One region of the Anoxybacillus sp. PDR2 genome, then DNA from elsewhere that is predicted to be linked to it. Evidence: riboswitches for the same ligand, from Rfam matches in the RefSeq annotation. Region 1 holds a riboswitch; the other holds the start of a gene.
What was found. Region 1 has a riboswitch for S-adenosylmethionine ahead of GRQ40_RS04030 (bifunctional homocysteine S-methyltransferase/methylenetetrahydrofolate reductase). Riboswitches for the same ligand answer to the same signal wherever they lie in the genome.
Positions count from the first base shown of each region.

Region 2: another riboswitch for S-adenosylmethionine. It lies ahead of GRQ40_RS02575 (YezD family protein); the one in region 1 lies ahead of GRQ40_RS04030 (bifunctional homocysteine S-methyltransferase/methylenetetrahydrofolate reductase).

Region 1 is NZ_CP047158.1:831,469-835,033, reverse strand. Features, by position in the region: gene GRQ40_RS04040 (CvfB family protein) at 1-318, opposite strand, end outside; gene GRQ40_RS04035 (YajQ family cyclic di-GMP-binding protein) at 403-894, shown strand; SAM riboswitch class I at 1,124-1,227, shown strand; gene GRQ40_RS04030 (bifunctional homocysteine S-methyltransferase/methylenetetrahydrofolate reductase) at 1,302-3,155, shown strand; gene metH (methionine synthase) at 3,148-3,565, shown strand, end outside.
Region 2 is NZ_CP047158.1:530,646-534,210, reverse strand. Features, by position in the region: gene GRQ40_RS02585 (low molecular weight protein-tyrosine-phosphatase) at 1-138, opposite strand, end outside; gene GRQ40_RS02580 (DUF1128 domain-containing protein) at 258-482, shown strand; SAM riboswitch class I at 927-1,040, shown strand; gene GRQ40_RS02575 (YezD family protein) at 1,113-1,256, shown strand; gene GRQ40_RS02570 (phosphoadenylyl-sulfate reductase) at 1,360-2,064, shown strand; gene GRQ40_RS02565 (sulfate permease) at 2,077-3,150, shown strand; gene sat (sulfate adenylyltransferase) at 3,260-3,565, shown strand, end outside.

The DNA of each region.
Region 1 (3,565 bases):
AGGCAAATCATCGCTAGACACAAGCACATCTTTTGATATGCCAATGTCAACAAAAACACCGAGCTTTGGAACAACATCAACCACCTCCACCCAATGATATGTATCCTTTGTTATTTTGGGTGATTTCATTGTAGCGCTCAACCGTCCTTGATGGTCGTGATATAAAAAGACATGGACCTCTTCTCCGATTGCAAGTGGACGGTCTATCTCCGCTTGATGAAGCAACACTTCTTCCTGACCGCTCGCTAAAAACCAGCCAAACGGAACCTCCCGCTTTACGGTTAATGTTCTTATTTCTCCTGGTATAAGTTGTTTCATGGATGCATCTTCCTTTTTATTGTTTATCATGCTACATTTTACTATAATAAGAACGAAATGACCAAATTTTACTGGAGGTAATATATGTCAAAAGAAAGCTCATTTGATATCGTATCCAAAGTAGATTTATCTGAAGTTACTAACGCCATTCATATCGCCATGAAGGAGATTCAAAACCGCTACGATTTCAAGGGAAGCAAAAGTGACATTTCCTTAGAAAAAGACGAACTGATCCTCGTTTCTGACGATGAATTCAAACTTGAGCAATTGAAAGATGTATTAATCGGCAAACTGATTAAGCGCGGGGTCTCTATCAAAAATATTCAATACGGAAAAATAGAACCAGCCTCAGGAGGAACGGTCCGTCAACGTGCCAGCCTTGTTCAAGGCATTGACAAAGATCATGCGAAAAAAATTAATACGATTATTAAAAACACAGGCTTAAAAGTAAAAAGCCAAGTTCAAGAAGATCAAATCCGCGTCAGCGGCAAAAGCAAAGATGATCTGCAAAAAGTGATCACAGCGATCCGTGAAGCTGATTTGCCGATTGATGTACAATTTGTCAACTATCGATAGGGGTTTGTGCGCTTCGTTTTAACAGCCTAATTCCTCCGAATTAGGCTGTTTTTATAACCAAAATGCGAACTATAGATTTCCCGGCGTAAGTCCACAAACTTTGCCTGATCGTCGCCTTTTGAGCGCTGATCCGTTCCATCTAAAAAATAATCAAAATTTGCAGTTGAATATTTTCTAAAAATTATTTAAATTATAAATAACGTATTGATTGAAAATTGCATACTCATTTTTCTTATCAAGAGAGAGGGAGGGACTGGCCCTGTGAACTCTCAGCAACCTGACCGTATGTCAAGGTGCTAATTCCAGACAGGCTTGATGCTTGGAAGATAAGAAGGAGCAACACAAAGTCTTCTTCTTATTTTTAGAAGGCTTTTTTTATTTTTTAAGAAGACGAAGGAGTGATACGCATGGGATTTTTAGAAGAATTGCAGAAACGAATCATCATCGCCGATGGGGCGATGGGAACTTTATTATACTCCCATGGAATTGACCGATGTTTTGAAGAATTGAATCTCTCCAAACCAGAAGATATTATCCATATTCATGAAGCTTATCTTGACGCTGGCGCAGAAGTCATTCAAACCAATACATATGGCGCAAACTATATGAAGCTAGCACGCTATGGATTGGAGGACGATGTAAAAGAAATCAACCGCGCAGCTGTAAAGCTAGCGAAACAAGCGGCCTCAGGCCGTGCCTATGTTCTTGGAACCATCGGCGGTCTTCGCACATTCAAGAAAAGCGCCATCACTCTTGAAGAAGTGAAACGGACGTTTCGGGAGCAGTTGTACGTGCTTTTGCACGAAGAAGTAGATGGAATTCTGCTTGAAACCTATTACGACTTAGAGGAGCTTCAAACGGTGCTCGCCATCGCCCGAAAAGAAACAACATTACCGATTATCGCCCATGTGACCCTTCACGGTGTTGGCGTGCTGCAAGACGGGACTCCGCTCAGCGATGCGCTTTCCCAATTGGAACAATTGGGGGCCGATGTAGTTGGATTAAATTGCCATCTTGGTCCGTATCATATGATTCGTTCTCTTGAAGCCGTGCCGCTTCCCAGCACCGCATTCCTTTCCGCTTATCCGAATGCTAGCCTTCCAGATTATCGCGACGGCCGCCTTGTTTATGAAACAAACGCCGAATATTTTAAGGAAACGGCTCTCTCCTTTCGCGAACAAGGCGTCCGCCTGATCGGCGGCTGCTGCGGAACGACTCCTAAACATATTGCGGCGATGGCACAAGCCTTGATTGATCGCACGCCCATTCAAACGAAACAAGTGAAACAGCAGCAAGCAAACATCTCGATTCCATCAGCAGAGCCAAAATCTGAACCGCCTTTAGAAGATATCGTAAAAAAACGGCGGTCGGTCCTTGTTGAATTAGATCCGCCGAAAAAGCTGGGCATCGGAAAATTTTTGGAAGGAGCGAAAGCGCTCAAAGAAACGAATATTGATGCCCTAACACTGGCTGATAATTCTTTAGCTACTCCGCGCATCAGCAATGTCGCGCTCGGAACCCTTATTAAGCAACAGCTAGGCATCCGTCCGCTGATCCACATTACATGCCGCGACCGCAATCTGATTGGTCTGCAATCTCATTTAATGGGATTGCATACACTTGGCATTACGGATGTACTTGCTGTCACCGGAGATCCATCCAAAATCGGCGAATTTCCTGGCGCAACATCTGTGTATGATTTGTCATCATTTGATTTAATTCAGCTGATTCGCCAATTTAATGAAGGGATTTCCTACTCCGGTCAGCCGCTTGGGCAAAAAACCAACTTCTCTATCGCTGCGGCCTTCAATCCGAATGTCCGTTATTTAGATAAAGCGGTGCAGCGGCTTGAGAAAAAGATTCAGTGCGGCGCCCACTACTTTATTTCGCAGCCGCTCTATTCCGAACAAAAAATCGAAGAGGTATACGAGGCAACGAAACATCTTGAAGCGCCGATTTATATCGGTATTATGCCGCTTACAAGCGCACGTAACGCCGACTTTCTGCATCACGAAGTACCGGGAATCACGTTATCGGACGATATTCGTTCCCGAATGGCGGCTTGCGCCCATGATCCGATTCAATCGTCGAGAGAAGGAATTGCCATCGCCAAATCGCTCATCGATGCGGCTTTTGATTTATTTCGCGGCATTTATTTAATTACGCCGTTTTTGCGCTATGAAATGACAGTCGAGCTCGTCCGCTATATTCAAGAAAAAGAACGTTCGATTTCAGAAAGGAAGGTACTTCATCATGGCTAGCCAACTGTATAATCAGCTGAAAAAGAAAATTTTAGTAATGGATGGAGCAATGGGAACGATGATTCAAAGCGCCGAGCTTACAGCTGCTGATTTTGGCGGCGAATCATACGAAGGATGCAATGAATATTTATCTGTGACCTCCCCTCACGTCATTGTACAGATTCACGAAGCCTATCTTGAAGCGGGAGCCGATATCATTGAAACCAATACGTTCGGTGCTACCAGCATGGTGTTAGACGAATATGGGCTCGGCCATATGGCGCTTGAATTAAATATAGAAGCAGCCAAGCTGGCTAAGCGGGCGGCTGAACGCCATTCCACTTCAAGCTGGCCGCGGTTTGTCGCCGGTTCGATGGGTCCAACAACGAAAACCCTTTCTGTTACCGGGGGGACAACATTTGCCCAACTTG
Region 2 (3,565 bases), 300 kb from region 1:
ATGCCAATTCCCCGTTCCCGCCGAATCGATCATAATTTGATCTTCAAGCCCTTCTTTTTTGACCAAGTCGCGAAAAATGGCTTCAGCCATTGGTGATCGGCAAATATTCCCAAGACAAACAAATAACACTTTAATCATCACAACACATCTCCCTTCGCTATCCATTATAAACAAAATAACAGTATACATGTATATTCTTTCATTCCTTCCATATGGTACAATGACTCTATCCATCAAATTCAGAAAGGATGAGACTTTTGGATTTATCGCAAAAATCTCTTGAAAATATGGAATACATGATTGAAAAAATAAAGGAAAAGCTGAAGGTTCTCAACTTTGATGTGATGAAGTCATCCCATTTTGACGAAACGCTATATGAGGAGTTAAGAGATCTTTATGAAATGGTCATGAGAAAAAGCTCCTTCAGCCCTAATGAAATGCAAGCCATTGTCGAAGAGCTTGGAAATTTACGCAAACGATAACGAAACAAGATAGAGGCTTTTCCATGCTGGAAGCGGTGTCCGCGCCTGCTCCGTTTTTTCTATAAAAAGGCGCCTCGTCAGCTTTTTAGGTGACAGACAATGTCCAAATGGTCGTTGTCTGTCATTCTTTTAGGCATATTCCCCCGCAGACCCCGCTTAGCAAACAAAGATCGCAGCTAATCGCGGGAAGTAAAATGGAACCATTTTGAAAAATGGCCTCCCCCTCTTCTCCCTTCCTATCTTTTCCCATTTTCATAACGATCTATATGATGTTATCCCTTTTCATTCTATATTCCCCATCACATGAATGAACCTCCCCGACCAGCACTTCATTAAGAGATAGGAGACTTCTCGACAAATAATGTTAAAATGAAAAAATAAATTCCTATCGAAAAACTCGGGTTGACATTTATTCGAATTATGTTAAAATTTTAGTCAATTACATACTTATCAAGAGTGGGGGAGGGAACTGGCCCAATGAACCCCGGCAACCTACTTCAAATTCATGAAGCAAGGTGCTACGTCCATCCAAATGGGAACCATTTTGGGAGATAAGGTGAAATAGGCAGCCTCCTTTGTCTTTCCGAAATGGAAAGCTTTTTTATTTATTGACACTAAGGAGGAATCGCAATGGGAAATGAACAGCAAATCGCTGCCATTTTTACTAGAATACAAGAAATGCTGCAGTCAATGAAATTTGGCACGATCACGCTTGTGATCCAAGACGGCAAAGTGATTCAACTTGAAAAAAACGAAAAGATAAGAATTAAATAATAAGGCGCGCTGACTAGACAAACTAGAGGCGGTTTTCCCTTCTATCGTACAGAGCAAGGTGAAAACTGTCTTTTTTTACCACCAAATAAAGGAGGAAACAACCTTGCTGACTTATGACACATGGAATGGAGAAATGCCATTCTTCTCAATTGACAATGAAACAAAAGGAGCCTTAGATGTTATTCGATGGGCTTATGAGCATTATGGAGATGAGGTTGTTTATGCCTGTAGCTTCGGTATTGAGGGCATCGTCTTAATCGATCTAATCTCTAAAGTTAAACCGGACGCAACCGTTGTTTTTCTCGATACGGGTCTCCATTTTCGCGAAACATACGAAACGATTGAAAAAGTTCAAAAAAAATATCCTTCGCTTCGCATTGTAATGAAAAAGCCGCGCCTATCGCTAGAAGAGCAGGCAGAACAAATGGGAGAGCAACTATGGGTGCAGGAGCCAAATCGCTGCTGTGAAATTCGCAAAATTATCCCGCTGCGCGAAGTCTTGACAGGTGTGCCAGCCTGGATTTCTGGATTGCGCCGTGAGCAGTCTTCCACACGGAGACATGTGGAATTTCTGAATAAAGACCCAAAATTTCAATCTATTAAAATATGTCCGCTGATTCACTGGACTTGGAAAGACGTATGGAACTATGTCTATAAACATCAGCTGCCATACAACGAGCTTCATGATAAAGGCTACCCAAGCATTGGCTGTGAGCCGTGCACATCTCCTGCGCTTGATGCAAATGATTTGCGTTCAGGCAGATGGGCTGGGCGCGGAAAAGTCGAATGCGGCCTCCATGAATCATAAGGAGGGGCATACATGCTTTTAGCCGTTGCTTTTGCCGTCTCCTTCTTTTTCGCCATGAATATCGGAGCTAGCGGAGCAGCCGCAGCGATGGGAGTAGCCTATGGCTCAGGAGCCATTCAGCGGAAATCCATCGCCCTCCTTCTTTGTGGTCTCGGTGTTTTTCTAGGGAGTCTTGGCGGAGGAGAAGTCGTGAAAACAATTGGTTCTGGCATCATCCCTTCGTCCATTTTAACGATTAAAATTGTCACGATTATTCTAGCAGCTTCGACTATTTCCTTATTTGCGGCCAACATGATAGGAATTCCACTATCAACAAGCGAAATTACGGTTGGTGCTGTCGTCGGTGCCGGCATGGCTTATCAAACGTTATATCTTTCTAAACTTCTATTTATTGTTTCCATTTGGATCATCATTCCAGTCATCGCCTTTACTTTTACCTTTATCGTTGGAAAATGGTTTTTGCGGCTTAAAGAAAAACATCCCTACATTGAACAGGGCATGTGGAAAAAAAGCCTGATGTCCTTGTTAATTGTGACTGGCTTTTTTGAAGCTTTTTCAGCTGGAATGAACAACGTGGCCAACGCTGTCGGCCCTCTCGTCGGCGCCAATTTGATCTCAGTGAATTCCGGCACTTTTTTTGGCGGCTTATTTGTAGCATTAGGAGCCGTTTTACTGGGCGGGCGCGTGCTTGAAACGAACGGGAAAAAAATTATTCATTTTTCTCCGTTTGAAGGATGCGCGATCTCAGGAACAGGAGCCATCCTTGTTATTCTTTCTTCCCTTTTCGGTCTGCCAGTTCCATTAACGCAGATTACCACATCCGCTATTATCGGAATCGGAACAGCCAAAACAGGAACGTACATTTGGCAAAAACGAATTGTTATTCAGCTGTTAAAGGTTTGGGTTGTTTCACCTATTTTTTCTCTTGTTATCGCTTATAGTCTTGTGAAATTACTGCTGGACAGCGATATTTACACGTTTATTGCTATTTTTAGCGTCTTTCTGTCCACCCTAGGAATCATCAGTCTCAAAAAAACAGTAACAGAAGAAAAGCGATCTTTGCACGAACATGGCGAAGGAATTTAACATTAAATCACAGTTATCCTATCGCTTTTATAAACACAAGCGATATCAATCGTTAACAACGCTCGCTAACCATAGCGGCCCTATTTACTATATTTTAGGAGGAATGAAAATGAGCTTAAGCATCCCACATGGCGGTACATTAATCAATCGTTGGAACCCGGAATATCCATTCCACTCTGTGACGAAAAAAATTGAGCTGTCCAATGCAGAATTAAGCGATCTTGAATTGATCGGTACTGGCGCATACAGCCCGCTAACAGGATTTTTAGGAAAGGAGGACTACGAATCTGTTGTGAAAACGATGCGCCTTGCCAATGGCATCGTTTGGAGCATTCCGATTACGCTTGCTGTGAGTGAACAAAAAGCAGCTGAGCTTTCCATCGGCGAAACGGTAAAGCTTGTCCACAACGGCCAA